One region of the Pseudoalteromonas espejiana DSM 9414 genome, then DNA from elsewhere that is predicted to be linked to it. Evidence: riboswitches for the same ligand, from Rfam matches in the RefSeq annotation. Region 1 holds a riboswitch; the other holds the start of a gene.
The links. Region 1 has a riboswitch for cobalamin ahead of PESP_RS03025 (ABC transporter ATP-binding protein). Riboswitches for the same ligand answer to the same signal wherever they lie in the genome.
Positions count from the first base shown of each region.

Region 2: it holds a riboswitch for cobalamin, as region 1 does, so the genes downstream of both, PESP_RS04480 (TonB-dependent receptor domain-containing protein) here and PESP_RS03025 (ABC transporter ATP-binding protein) in region 1, are expected to answer to the same signal.

Region 1 covers NZ_CP011028.1:670,565-678,130, forward strand. Annotated here, with positions in the region: gene PESP_RS03005 (response regulator) at 1-454, opposite strand, end outside; gene PESP_RS03010 (MaoP family protein) at 542-916, opposite strand; gene PESP_RS03015 (LysR family transcriptional regulator) at 1,007-1,876, shown strand; gene PESP_RS03020 (porin) at 2,074-3,006, shown strand; cobalamin riboswitch at 3,065-3,192, shown strand; gene PESP_RS03025 (ABC transporter ATP-binding protein) at 3,351-4,160, shown strand; gene PESP_RS03030 (FecCD family ABC transporter permease) at 4,165-5,169, shown strand; gene PESP_RS03035 (cobyric acid synthase) at 5,175-6,659, shown strand; gene cobO (cob(I)yrinic acid a,c-diamide adenosyltransferase) at 6,649-7,248, shown strand; gene PESP_RS03045 (cobalamin-binding protein) at 7,248-7,566, shown strand, end outside.
Region 2 covers NZ_CP011028.1:971,204-978,769, reverse strand. Annotated here, with positions in the region: gene PESP_RS04490 (efflux RND transporter permease subunit) at 1-1,561, shown strand, start outside; gene msrA (peptide-methionine (S)-S-oxide reductase MsrA) at 1,659-2,195, shown strand; gene PESP_RS04480 (TonB-dependent receptor domain-containing protein) at 2,266-4,095, opposite strand; cobalamin riboswitch at 4,133-4,297, opposite strand; gene PESP_RS04475 (ABC transporter substrate-binding protein) at 4,384-5,166, opposite strand; gene PESP_RS04470 (YajQ family cyclic di-GMP-binding protein) at 5,429-5,911, opposite strand; gene PESP_RS04465 (VanZ family protein) at 6,062-6,415, shown strand; gene PESP_RS04460 (ketopantoate reductase family protein) at 6,408-7,310, shown strand; gene thiI (tRNA uracil 4-sulfurtransferase ThiI) at 7,336-7,566, opposite strand, start outside.

The DNA.
Region 1 (7,566 bases):
CTTCAAGAATTTGATACTTGTGGCGCTTGAGTAAACTACAAATATATTTACGTGTTGATGTTGAGTCATCAACCACTAAAACTTTAACATTTTCATTACGAGGTAGGCGTTGTAATTGCTTTTCAAGGTATTGATAGGCTTGTTTATTTTCTTTTATTATGTAATCGATAATAGGGTGTTTTTCTACTGTATCGCGGGTTTGTTTATCGATATTGCCGGTCATTACTATGGTTGGGATTTCTGCAGCGATAGTGCAGGGGATTGCTTCACCTGCGGGCGCGTCAGGTAAAATAAAGTCTACAACAGCGCAAAAATAGCTGTTTTGCTCAACAAGCTTTTTTGTTGCCTCTAAAGACTCTGCTATATCTACTTCGTAGCCTACCTTTAGCGCAATATGCTTTTGCACACGCGCTATAGTAGGCGTATCTTCAACTATTAATATTCTTCGCGTCACATAGTTACCTTGTTTAATATTTTGCAAAAGTATTTGCTAATACAAGTTGTAACTGCTAAAACGCAAAAAAGCAAATAACTTAGTGGCTTACAAGCTATCTGATTCTGAATAATAGTCTTGGCTAATGGGTGCTGGCCCTGACATTTTTGAACGACCAAACAAAGTATGAAACTTTGTTTTACAGGTGGTAAGTTTAAGGTATTTAACCCAAGCTTTTTCTATTGGGTTTGCAGCTTCTTGAGCACCAAAGGCTACTGCAACAAACTGTTCTTGGTAAGCATTTTGAGGTGCTAGCGTTTTATTATACAAACCTTTTAACACAACACCGTGTTGCTCTAGTATGCTAGCTTCTAATAAAGTGAAATTTCCGCTGCGGCTAAATCCGCGAGGAAAGTTTTGATCATCATAAAATTGACGTTGGCTCACAAACGCTTGGCGAAGTAGTGAAATATCATTGCTCATAGCTTAATCCTCATACCTAGTTTATTGGTGGAGTATGATGCAAGTTTGGCAATTTATTAAACAAGTTATTTTTATCGTGAGGATAAAAAATTGGATATAGATTTATTAAAAACATTTGTAGAAGTTGTACGAACTCGTCACTTTGGTAAAGCAGCCGAAAACCTTTATATTACTCAATCTGCGGTGAGTTTTAGAATTCGACAACTTGAGCAAGGCTTAGGCGTTAACTTGTTTATTCGCCAGCGCAATAATATTCAATTAACAGCGCCAGGCGAGCGTTTACTTCCGCACGCTAAAATGATTATTACCGGTATGCAGCGTGCAAAAGTCGATGTAGCGCTTGCCGATAATATGCATAAGCAAATCAGCTTGGCGGGTACGCCTAATATATGGGATGCCTTTTTACAATTTGGTATTACTAATATTGTATCGGCTATGCCGGGTGTATCTTTGGTTGCTGAAGTAAAAGCACAGCAAGAGAGTACGCGTTTGCTATTAGAGCGCACACTCGATTTAGCGATTTTATTCGATCCTCCTAAAGTAGATGAATTAGTAGTGGAGCGAATTTGTGAACTGCCTATTATTCCGGTAAGTGGCTACGATACAGCAACCAATGAAAACTTTTTTGATAACCAATATGTTTATGTTGACTGGGGAACCACCTTTTCACTTTGGCACGCGCGCCAATTTACGGGTAAAACTCCGCCTTACTTTAGAACCAGCACCGGACGTATTGCACTGGATTTAATACTACAGTGTGGTGGCAGTGCATTTATTCCTGAAGTTCTGGTTGAGTCGCACCTCGAAAAAGGTGAGTTATTCCATATTAAAGATGTAGAACACACCTCGCGTGATATTTTTGTGGCATACCATAGAGATAACGATCAGAAAGAATTAATAGAGACGCTTATTAATTTATTACCAAAAATAAATACACTTCACCTTCTTGATGAAAGCTAAATACGAACTATGATTTTATTAAAGTCAAATAGGTACAGTTTTGTATATTAAATATTCATGTCGTTTTGTTTTCAGATTTAATTCACTTTTATTAAAATAAAAAGACAAAAATGTTTCCTTTGTAATATATCTGTCATTTAACAGTGACAAACTGCAGCTGTTTTAAAAATTAGTCTTGTGATTATCGAGGAAATAGCATGAAATTTGTAAAATCGAGCTTATGTGTCGCTTTATTAAGTGGTTTGTCTTTCAACGCTTTTGCAGACGTTGATGTATACGGTAAAGCTAATGTTACTGTGCAGTCGTCTGATGATGGTGAAGGGTCTTTCACTGAAATTAAAAGTAACGCATCTCGCTTTGGCCTAAAAGGTTCTGAAAAAATAACAGATGGCTTAGAAGCAGTTTATAAGTTTGAGTTTCAAGTAGATGTGTCTGATGCTGACTCAAAAGGCGATAACGACGACAACATTTCTGCACGTAACCAATATGTTGGTTTAAAAGGTGCTTATGGTCAGGTTGTTGTTGGTCGTAACGATACAGCACTTAAGCAGTCTCAAGGTAAAATGGATTTATTTAACGACCTTGAAGGCGATATTAAAAACGTATTTAAAGGTGAAAACCGTTTAGGTGATTCAATCACTTACACTTCTAAAACATACGAAGGCTTTAAAGTACTTGCTACATTTATTGCTGAAGACGATGTAGATGCAGACAACGGTTATTCAATGGCGGTTACTTACGGCGACTCAGCTCTTAAAAAGAGCGCGGTATACGCATCGGTTGCGGCTGATAGCGAAGTTAACGGCTACGACGTAGTTCGTGCGTCAATCCAAGGTAAAGTTGAGAGCTTTAAACTAGGTGCAATGTACCAAACGCAAGAAAAAGTAGATGGCAGTGCAGAAGCTGACGGTTACTTACTAAATGCAGCTTACAGCATGGGTAAAAACACCTTTAAAGTACAATACCAAGCAATGGACTTTGACGATAGCGAAGATAAAACAGCGATTTCTGTAGGTGTTGATCACAAGTTTAATAAAAACATCAAAGTATTTGGTTTTTACTCAAGCTTTGATATGGACAACAATGTTGACCAAGATTACTTAGGCCTAGGAATGGAATACAAGTTTTAACCAAAGGTTAAAACACTCCCTTTTTAACCGCGCTCCTTTGAGCGCGGTTTTTTTTGCTTTAAATTATTTACTTACCCGCCCATAATAGAGCTTCGTTTGGAATGAGGTGCAAGTCCTCAACTATTCCCGTAACTGTAATTAGCAAACTGCTTTAAGTCAGATACAAACGAGTAATACTAATAAGCATAAATAGCAGAAAAATTTAAGACGTTAATTTATTAACGTTAAATTGGCTCTATATTTAAGTTGGTTGGTATAAATTTTAACGAGCGGGTTTACTCATATTTTTATTAATGCACTATTTTTGTGCTGTTAGTGAGTGCACGCCTACCAAGGACTCACTATTGCACACTGAATCAGCGCCTAATGCGGCTCTAGTAAACGTTGAAAATGTTTCGTGGAGGGCGGCCAACAAAAGCATCTTAAACAATATTAATTTGCAAATACCGTCAGGCAAGTTTGTTGGGTTAATAGGCCCAAATGGGGCTGGTAAGTCGAGCTTGTTACGTTGCTTATATCGCTTTAATAGGCCAACGTTAGGCAAAATCACCTTTAATCAACAAGATATATGGCAACTCAAAAGTGAAGATTACGCCAAGCATGTGGCTGTAGTTTTGCAGGAAACGCCCTCTCAATTTAACCTTTCTTTATATGATGTAGTTGCACTTGGGCTTACCCCTCATAAATCGTTATTTAGCTCTACAACGCAAAGTGACAAACAAAAAATTACCCAAGCAATTGCCACTGTTGGGCTTGAGCAACAGTGTAATCAAAGTTTTGAGTCGCTCTCTGGCGGCGAAAAGCAACGCGCTCTAATTGCGCGCGCAATAGTGCAGCAGCCGCAGCTGCTAATTATGGACGAGCCAACTAGCCATTTAGACGTTAAATACCAAATACAAGTAATGGAGCTGGCTAAATCGCTAGGTGTAACGGTATTTGCGTCATTTCATGATTTAAATCTTGCCGCTGCAATGTGCGATGAACTAGTTGTTATTAAAAAGGGCGAAATTACGCATACTGGTACGCCTTTGCAGGTACTTAGCGAAAATATGCTCGCCGAGGTTTTTGAAGTTTGCGCACAAGTAACTCATCACCCGCAATTATCAAAATCGGGGAGTAGCATTCCTCACATCACTTACTTTTATGGTTATTAATAACATGACTGTAAATAAAAAAAATCAATTAGCTTTACTTATTACTGCGTTTCTAATCGCTATATTAAGTTTATTTAGCGCACTTAATTTTGGCGCGGCCGAAACCAATATAAACGATGTAATAACCGGTATTTTATCCTCTGGTGAAGGCTCTTTTAATGCACGTATTATTTACGAGTTAAGGCTGCCACGCACGTTACTTGCGTTTATGGCTGGAGCCGGTTTAGCTATTGCGGGGCTTATTTTGCAAACCGTGACACGTAATCCGCTTGCCGATCCGTATTTATTTGGCATATCGTCGGGGGCCTCGTTTGGTGTTGTTGTGATAATGTCGGTTGCAGGCATTAGCGCAGGATTTATGCTATCAGGGGCGGCACTTTTAGGTAGCCTTTTGGCTATGGGACTATTAATACTCATTGCTGGTAGGCAGCAAAATGCACAAGTAGAGTCTATGTTGCTTGCAGGTGTTGCGCTGTCGTTTTTATTTAGTGCTTTTACCAGCTTGCTACTTTATTGGAGCGACCCACAAGCCGTTGCTGCTATTTTATTTTGGACGCTAGGCAGTTTTGCTCGTGCGCAATGGGCCACACTATGGTTACCATTTTTAGTTATTGTGGTGTGTATTAGCTTTATGTTGAGCTTTAAAAGGCAGCTAAATGCTATGTTATTGGGCGATGAAAGCGCAACAACACTTGGCGTGCGGGTTCACCGTTTTAGAATTTTAATGTTGGTGCTAAGCTCGTTAATTACCGCAGTGCTGGTGGCTTTATGTGGCGGTATTGGCTTTGTAGGTTTAATGGTGCCGCATATAGTGCGCTTTTTTATATCCCAAGGTAGTACAGCAGGATTATTGGTTACCAGTTTAGTAGGCGGCACCTTTATGGTGTGGGTAGATGTACTTTCACGCTCATTATTAAAAAACCAAGAGCTACCTGTAGGTGTTATTACTGCTGCTATTGGCAGTGTGTTTTTTTTAAGTTTATTGTTTTTTAGAAAATCAAAGGTGTAATGCTAATGAAAACCTTAATGGTACAAGGCACTACATCAGACGCGGGTAAAAGCACATTAGTTGCCGCGCTTTGCAGAGTGTTTGCCAATCAAGGTGTAAAAGTAGCGCCTTTTAAACCGCAAAATATGGCATTAAATAGCGCAGTAACAAAAGAGGGTGGCGAAATTGGCCGTGCTCAGGCGTTACAAGCTATAGCTGCAAAAGTGGAGCCTTTAAACGACTTTAACCCCATATTACTCAAACCCAATAGCGATACCGGCGCACAAGTTATTATTCATGGTAAAGCCATTAGCAATATGGAAGCGGGCAAATATCACGACTATAAAAAAGTGGCAATGAATGCCGTAATAACTTCGCATAACCGCTTAGCTAAAAACTTTGATCTACTACTTGTTGAAGGCGCAGGCAGCCCAGCTGAAATTAACCTACGTGAAAACGATATAGCCAATATGGGCTACGCAGAAGCGGTAGATTGCCCTGTCATAATTGTTGCCGACATTGATAAAGGCGGCGTGTTTGCACATTTAGTGGGTACATTAGCGCTATTAAGCGAATCAGAACAAGCGCGCGTAAAAGGCTTTGTTATAAACCGCTTTAGGGGCGATATAAGTTTATTGCAAAGCGGGCTTGATTGGCTTGAGCAATACACAAATAAGCCAGTGCTTGGTGTACTTCCTTACTTGCACGATTTAGCCCTTGATGCTGAAGACGCCGTAGCAATAAATAACACAGTGACAAATGCCACCATTAACATTGCAGTGCTTTTATTGCCTCATATTAGCAATCATACCGACTTTGACGCACTGCGTTTGCACCCCAACATTAATATTAACTATGTACGCCACACACAAGCGATCCCCGCGGTTGATCTGATCATTTTGCCTGGTAGTAAAAACGTACTAGGTGACTTAGCCTTTTTAAAAGGCGAAGGTTGGGACACACAAATAAAGCAGCACTTGCGTTATGGCGGCAAAGTACTTGGTATTTGTGGTGGCATGCAAATGTTAGGAAATACAGTTTATGACCCCGAAGGGGTAGAGTCATCGCTAAAAAAAGCCCAAGGGCTTAGCCTATGTGACTTTGAAACTACTTTAAGCACGCAAAAAGTACTCACTAAATTAACAGCAACACTGCAGTTAAATGATTTACAAACACCGTGTAGTGGCTACGAAATACATGCAGGTATTAGTAAAGGCGCAGCACTCAAAAAGCCATTTTTAATTTTTAATGAGCACCCAAATGGGTTTGTAAACGATGGCTTTATTAGTGACGATAATGCTGTGGCAGGCACTTATTTACATGGTTTATTTGATGAAGCCAACGCCACATCGCAAATTTTAAACTGGGTAAAACCAGAGGCTGTAATAAAGCCAATTAGTATTGCTAAGCACCGCGAACAGCAGTTAGAGCGCTTAGCCACTATGTGCGAGACGCACTTAAACATACAACAAATTATATCGATTTATGAAGGACACAATAATGACAGATAAAAGCAACGATAAGCACCAGCAACGCCAGCAAAAAGTAAAAGAGCAAGTAGATGCCCGTGTTGCCGCCGCGCAAGACGTAAAAGGTATATTCCAAGTAATCACAGGAAATGGTAAAGGTAAATCAACCTCGGGTTTTGGTGTGGTTGCACGTTGTGTTGGCCATGGTAAAAAAGCCGCAGTATGTCAATTTATTAAAGGCACGTGGGAGTGTGGCGAGCGTAATTTATTACAAGGTGCAGGGGTTGAATTTGCAGTAATGAATACAGGGTTTACATGGGATACACAAAATAAAGAGGCCGACACCGCTGCTGCGCAAGCCACCTGGCAGGAGTCTAAACGTATGCTTGCAGATAGCAGCATTGATTTAGTATTACTTGATGAACTTACCTATATGGTGACTTACGGTTACATTGACCTTGATGAAGTAGTTAATGCACTTAATAACCGCCCACCTATGCAGTCGGTTATTATTACTGGGCGCGCAGCGCATCGCACCTTAACAGACCTTGCAGACACAGTTAGTGAAGTACGTAATGTAAAACATGCGTTTGACTCAGGAATAAAAGCATTAGAAGGGTTTGATTACTAATGCACAAAGCGATTTTAGTCGCATTTGCTATTAGCTTATTTGGTAATGCAGTTGCTAGTGAGGTAACTGAGCCTAACAAGCTACGCATTGTGGCCCTTGCCCCGCACATAGTTGAGAACTTATACGCAATAGGTGCAGGCAGCAATATAGTTGGCACGGTTGATTACGCCGATTACCCAGCTGAGGCTAAAAGTATTGAGCGCATTGGGGGTTATTATGGTATTTCTCTTGAAAAGCTTTTAATGCTAAAGCCTGATTTAGTTATTGCTTGGAAAAGCGGAAACCAAAGTGAAGATTTAGAGCAAATAAAGCGCTTAG
Region 2 (7,566 bases), 300 kb from region 1:
CTACAGACACTCACTTACATCAAATATGACCCGTAAATGGGGCCTAATGATAAGTTTATTATTGACAGGCTTTGTCAGCTACTCGTTGTTTTTACAGGTGCCTTCAGAACTAACACCAAAAGAAGACCGCGGTACATTTTTTATCATGATGAGCGGCCCCGAAGGGGCAAGTTATGAAAATAACGCAGCCAATATGGCAAAAATAGAAGAACGACTTCTACCTTACTCAGAAGCCGGCGAATTAAGCCGTGTGTTAGTGCGAGTGCCTGGTTGGGGCGGCAGTGGCGGCGTTGCAATTGTGGGTATGGCTGATTGGGATGAACGAAAACGTTCTACCTGGGAAGTAATGGACGAAATAAGCGCTAAAATGACCGAGGTAACCGATGTACGTGCCTTTGCTATTATGCGCCGTGGTATTGGCGGCGGCGGCTCTTCTCGCCCTATAGAATTTGTATTACAAGGAAACGACTACGAGCAGCTTGCTGATTGGCGCGATCGTATCATTAAGCGTGCTGAGAAAAACCCAGGCTTAGTAAGAATTGATCACGACTACAAAGAAACCTTTCCACAATTTTTAGTAAGCATAGATAAAAACAAAGCTGCCGATTTAGGCGTATCAGTTTCCGATGTTGGCACAACGCTTGAAACCATGCTGGGCCAGCGCCGCGTAACAACGTTTATTGACCGCGGTGAAGAATACGATGTAATTTTAAAAGGGACTAAGCAAGACTTTACTAACCCTACTGATATATCAAATATTTACCTTAAATCGCGCAGCGGTGAGCTAGTTCCATTAGATAGCTTAATTAGCTTAAAAGAAGAAGCTACAGCATCGCGCTTAAACCGCTACAACCGCATGCGAGCAATCACTTTAAGCGCCAACCTTGCCGATGGGTATACACTTGAGCAAGCCCTTAACTTTTTAAATACAGTAGCCGCTGAGGAAAATGATATTGACGGCGCTGTAGATTATAAAGGTGAGTCGCAATTATTTTACGAAGGCGCATCAGCCATGACCTACGTATTTATATTAGCGCTTACGGTCACGTTTTTAGTTTTAGCGGCACAATTTGAAAGCTTTATGCACCCATTTGTGATTATGTTAACAGTTCCGCTTGGCTTAATGGGCGCTATGTTTGGCCTATGGGCCACAGGCCTTACGCTCAATATTTACAGCCAAATTGGTATTGTTATGCTCATAGGTTTGAGTGCTAAAAACGGTATTTTAATAGTCGAATTTACTAATCAATTACGTGATAAAGGGGTTGAGTTTGGTGAAGCTATTTTACAAGCCGCAACTCAGCGCTTGCGCCCAATTATAATGACTTCGCTTACTACAGTAATGAGCGCGGTCCCCTTAGTACTTGCTTCGGGCCCTGGCGCTGAAAGCCGTATGGTTATTGGTGTTGTCGTATTTACAGGCGTTATAGTATCTACCTTGCTTACGCTTTATGTAGTGCCAGCTGCCTACTATGCCCTTGCTCGTAATACGCAATCACCTGAGTTTTTACAACAAAAGCTTGATAAACAAGCGCAAGAGAAACCAATAGAAGAGCTCTAACTAAACTGAACTTAGTTTAGCTATGCGCCGTACTTGTTGTTACGGCGCATACAATTTATGCTCCTGTTAAACTCCATATACTTTATTAGGAATACCTATGAGCTCAACAAAACAACTAGCAACATTTGGTGGCGGCTGCTTTTGGTGTATAGATGCCGCATTTAGACGTGTTAAAGGTGTATTGAGTGTTAGCTCAGGTTATACCGGGGGCAATACCGACAACCCAACGTATAAATCAGTTTGTTCAGGCACTACAGGCCATGCTGAGGTTGTTCAACTAGAATTTGACTCTACACAAATAAGCTTTGAAACACTGCTTGTTATGTTTTTCACCTTGCACGATGCTACGCAGCTAAACCGACAAGGTAATGATATTGGCACTCAATATCGGAGCGTTGTGTATCATCACTCAAAAGAGCAGCAGCAAAAAACACAAGCTATAATTACCGAGCTACAAAGCCATGTTAGTGAGCCAATTGTAACAGAACTAAGCCCTGCGTCTTTGTACTACCCCGGTGAGCACTACCATCAAAATTACTACAATGAAAACCCTGAGCAAGGTTACTGCAGTATTTTAATAGCCCCTAAATTACAAAAGTTTGAAATGCTATTTAAAGAGTTCTTAACTGAGTAGATAAATTTAACGCACATTAAAAAAGCCCGATTAAAATCGGGCTTTTGTCTTTTATGCATTTCTATAATAATTAAAACTGATAGCTGGCGCCGGCAAAAAAGCGTCGCTCAGGGGTATTGTAGTAATACACTTCACCTGTTGTAAAATCAGATCTAGAATCAACAACGTTGTAGTCTCTATCAAATAAGTTTTCTACACGTAGTGATACTCCAATGTGTTTATTTACTTGGTAGTTACCTGCAATGTTCCAAAGTGTGTAAGAACCCAAACGCGTTACAGCTCCTTGGCGATCGCTACGGTACTGCATATCAACACGTGCGTCAAAGTTGCCAAACTTCTTTGCAATTTCCCAGTTAACGGTACGTTTTGCAACGTTACGTAGCTCGTCTCCTGTTTCTTTATTTTCAGCACTTAAATAAACAAAGTTAAAGTGGCTATCGAATCCTAAAATTTGCTGTGTAAGGCTAAACTCAACCCCTTCATAACGAGCTTCGCTAATATTAGCTAATGCAAAGTTTTCGTCGTAATCAATTTTGTCTTCAATGTCGTTTCTAAATAGTGCAAAGTCTACTTTTGCTATATCGAAATTAACATTTAAGCCCAATTCACGATTTACTGATTTTTCTGGTTGTAAATCAGGATTGCCAAAATTGGGGTAATATAAATCGTTAAAGGTAGGCGCTTTAAAGCCTGTGCTTTGGCTGATTCTAAATGTAGCACTTTCAGATAAATGGTAACCCGCTGCAGCAGTATAAGTTGTTTCATCACCAAACTGTTCGTCATCATCTTGGCGAACGGTTAAATTAGCCAGTACATTATCGGCATCGTAATAAGCACCAACAAAAACAGCCAGTACATCTCGGCTATCTTCAACAAACTCTTGTGAGCTATTCGACACATCATCGTTATACCAGTTAACACCACCACTGAAATTAAGCTGTGGAGATACTTGGTATTGCCCAGTGTAGTCAAGTTGCGAACGCTTGGTAATAAACGTACTGGTTAATGAATTGCCAGTAAAAGAGTCTACGTAAGTGCTGTCTGAGTCATCGGTAGCAAACGCAACATCGATGCTATGAGACTGATTTTTATAATTTTTACTCCAGCCTGCTGATAACTGGTAGTTTTTAAAATCCCCTGTCTCTACAGTGCTTGACGCTGGGCTAAAGCTGCTATCGTAGTCAGCAAAACCTTCACTGTACTGGCCTAGTAATTTAAAGTCGCCGTAGTGCTCGTCACTGTAGTTTACTTTAAAACCTAGGTTTTTATTTTCATAGCCATCGTCATCTGGTGCTACACCTTGAAGCGCATCAAAACCATCTGTTTTTTCAAAGCCTGCATTAAATGCTGAGATAACATCGCCCGATTTAACAGAACCTGCAAGTTGATAATTTTGATAAGCATTTGAGCCAAACGTAGCATCAAGCGATAAATTATCAGCTTCACGGGTAATTATGTTAATTACACCTGCAAGCGCGTCTGAGCCATAGACAGCAGCACGCGACCCTTTCACTATTTCAATACGTTCAATACTATTTAGAGGTACATTGCTTAGCGCTTTTTGACCAAGCGTTGCGGAGCCTGTGCGTACGCCATCAATCAAAATTAATGTATCGCCCGAGCCTGTACCACGCAGTGATACACCCGACGTTTGCCCAAAGCCACCATTAGGGTTAATTTGAAAACCAACTTGAGTGCTTAACAGTGTTGGTAAATCACGTACTTTGCTTGCTTCAATTTCACTACGTTCAATCACATTAACGCTTGCTAACACGTTATTTATTGATTGTTCGAATTTATTAGCAGTAACGGTAATTTTTTCAATTGAGTTATCTGCAGCAGATACAGAAAAAGACAACGCAGCAGATATTGCAACGCCAAGAATTGTTTTATTTAGCATGATGTTCCCTACCCTTGCCCACCGCAAAGATTTAAGTATGTAAGATTGCATCAAGGCCGGTCTCCGGACTCAGTAAATACTAAAATAAGTATTAATACTTTACCGTTGCGGGGGCAGTGTTGGGATTGTAATCATCATGATAACGCACCAACTTCCCGATTATCTTGCCGTTAGTTTCAATACCTTAAAACCAATACACCGTATTAAGCAAGCACCTTGAAAATAGGCCATTATTGTGAGCAGTTTGTTTACAAATGTCAACGGACGTCTATATAGCTAAAAATCCAATTATTTATTTTCAGTAAAGCTTGAAGTTACACCATATGCGCTCAGCAATGCTTTTATTTTCGGCTTTATGGTGGGGGAATTTAATAGCTCATCCATTTGATTTTCTGTAATTTTACTGCGTTTAGGATTAACCAAAAAATGGGTGTCGTAAATAGCGTCTGGTTTATTACTTTTGTAAAGTAAGTCCATATTAAAAATATTATTCTTTTTAAAATATTGGTAGGCAATATTGTTTAACACACCAACATCAGCACGTTTTAATAGCAGCATTTTAACAACATTAAACTCATCAATGGTCAAACTTACTTGGTGCTCTTCACTTAAATACTGCGCGTCGGTATTAAAATTAGCAAAGCGATACGAGTAACCAAGTACACCTGCTTTTGTTAACGTATTTAGGTTATCAAAATATGCTTGCTCATTAGAATTTTCTAATAAAGTATAAAGCTCATTTTTAGCAATTACGTAAAAGTGAGTTTGTTTTAAAGAGCTTCTCGCTGTCTCTGGCAGCCATTGCAAAGCCATTAAAAAAAGCATGTCGAACTCCCCCCACTCGACCCACTTTTTAAGCCTTTTCACAGGTAATGAATTAAGTACAAAATTGTAGTCGCTTTGGGATTCGTTTAAAATTTTGACAAATTCAGGCGCTAGCCCCTGCTGTTTTTCGGCATTGATAATTATTGGGAAATAACCATCTTCTACCAACACATCTACATTAATTGGCTTGGCAAAAGCAAATTTGCTACAAGTAATAATAATTATAAAAACAAGGTGCTTATACATTTAACGCCTTTATTATGTAATATTAAATAAACTAATATTAAGAATAGACTAAATATAAAAAGCCGTGTCACAGGTAGGATTTAAAAGGCTGAAATAACTATTTAAAGTAGTAAAAAACTAATAAGGTATTTTTTACCTACCATTATCCAAACATTGGCAGGTGTAAGAGCTTTAGGTAAATAATTTGCTTAAAAGCGTAGCTACTAGATTTGCTAACCACGCTTTTAAATTAAGCTGTTAAGAAGCAATCGCTATATTTTTATTAATCGCGAAAGTTTTTAAACTGAAATGGCTGACCAAGCTCAGCGCTACGCACTACTTGCATAGCCGCTTGTAAGTCGTCACGCTTTTTACCTGTTACGCGAACTTCTTCACCTTGAATAGCAGCTTGCACTTTAACTTTTGAATCTTTAATGGCTTTAACTACTTTTTTTGCCATATCTTTTTCAATACCTTGCTTAAGCGCAACATTACGAAATACATTTTTACCAGCGCGGGTAATATCTTGTAAATCAAGGCTGGCTACATCCATGCCACGCTTAGAAATCTTATTCGCTAAAATATCAAACAACTGCATTACCTGCTGATCGGCTTCGGCTTTAAGCTTAATTGTTTTGTCGTTAAGCTCAATTGATGCGTCAACACCTCTAAAATCAAAGCGCGTTTCAAGCTCACGGTTTGCGTTATCTACTGCATTTTTAGCTTCGTTCATTTCTACTTCAGATACGATATCAAATGAAGGCATAGGGTTCTCCTAACTATTAAATCTAAATTTATGCGCCGATTATAACGCTAAAATTATAAATCTTTACATTTTTCTGCCAGTTGTTCAGGTGCGATACTAATTTAGTTTGATATACTGCGGTTTCTTTTTTAAGCGGTTTTAGGATTTAACGTGACACGGCGTGTTTATCAGGCAGTTTTTTTAATTAGCATTGTGGCTTTTACCTTTTTATTTGCTAAAGAGATAAAAGGCGGTGTAGCTAACTTATTTCCGCATGTTGATAAAGTTGCTCACTTTGGCATTTTTTTCGTACTCGCCATTATTATGGATAAAGCATTTAAACTACCGCTTTATACGCAAATTTTGCTACTCGCAGGGTACGGCGCGGCTATTGAAATAATGCAAGACGCCCTTCCCTACAGACAAGCATCACTGGGTGACTTTTTAGCTGACTTTGCTGGCGCTGCAACGTATTTTTTATTAAGAACTATTTTTACTCCTCGAAAAAAGACCCCTTATGGCTAACATACTTGTTATTGGCGATGGTGCTATAGGTTTAATGCTCAGCCATTTTTTATCTAAGGCGCATAACGTATATGTGTTTACACGTAAAACCACTGCAAATACGCGTTTTTACTGTAAAGCTAATCAGCCTTCGCAAAAAATTAACGCGCAGTTTATTACCTTAAAGCAACTTAATGAGCTACCCGCGTTTGATACCGTCATATTTGCTGTAAAAGCATTTCAAGTGATCGATGCTTTTATACATATAAAGCCATTTTTATCATCACGTTGTAATATTGTGCTGTCGCACAACGGAATGGGTAATGTTGAACAACTAAACGCCGAACTTCGCTTTGAGCAGGCTTTATACTTTTTAACCACCAGCATGGCGGGATTTAAATCAAATCAGTATATTGTGCAGCATACCGGAGAGGGAAAAAATATATTCGGTGCATGTAATACGCAAGCTCACAACAATTATAAAGCGATGCTAGAGCAATTTAGTCCGTTGCCGCAATTGAGCTATTCAAAAAACATTGAACAACTAAGATTTGAAAAGTTACTTGTGAATATTGCTATTAACCCGTTAAGTGCACTGCATAATATTAAAAATGGGCAATTAAGGGCGCCGCAATTTAGCAGCACAATTTTTAATTTACTCACTGAAGCATGTAATATTGCACAGGCGCTCAAGCTCAATATTAAACTTGCCGATGCACTCAGTAATGCTTACACCATAATGACGCTCACTGCACAAAACTACTCTTCTATGCACCAAGATGTTATTCATAATCGGCAAACTGAAATAAACGCTATTTGTGGCTACATTAGTGAGCAAGGCCGACGTTTAAATATTAATACACCAATAAACAATGAGCTGCTTGCTAAAATAAAGGCAAAAAAAAGCGTGGATTAAACCACGCTTTATCATAAACCTTACATTACGGACGATATACCTTAACGCCCGTAAAGCCTTCTTCATGCAATATAAGCGCCTGTAACTGACTCATTACCCCTCTTTCACAGTAAAGGTAATAGTCTTTATCTTTTGGCAGGTCGCCAAACTTAGTCGCTAAACGGAAGAAAGGTAAATGCACAACCTCTACGCCGTCAACCTCAAGCGGGGCTGCATCTTCTTCCTCAGGAGAGCGAATATCAACAACCACGGCGCC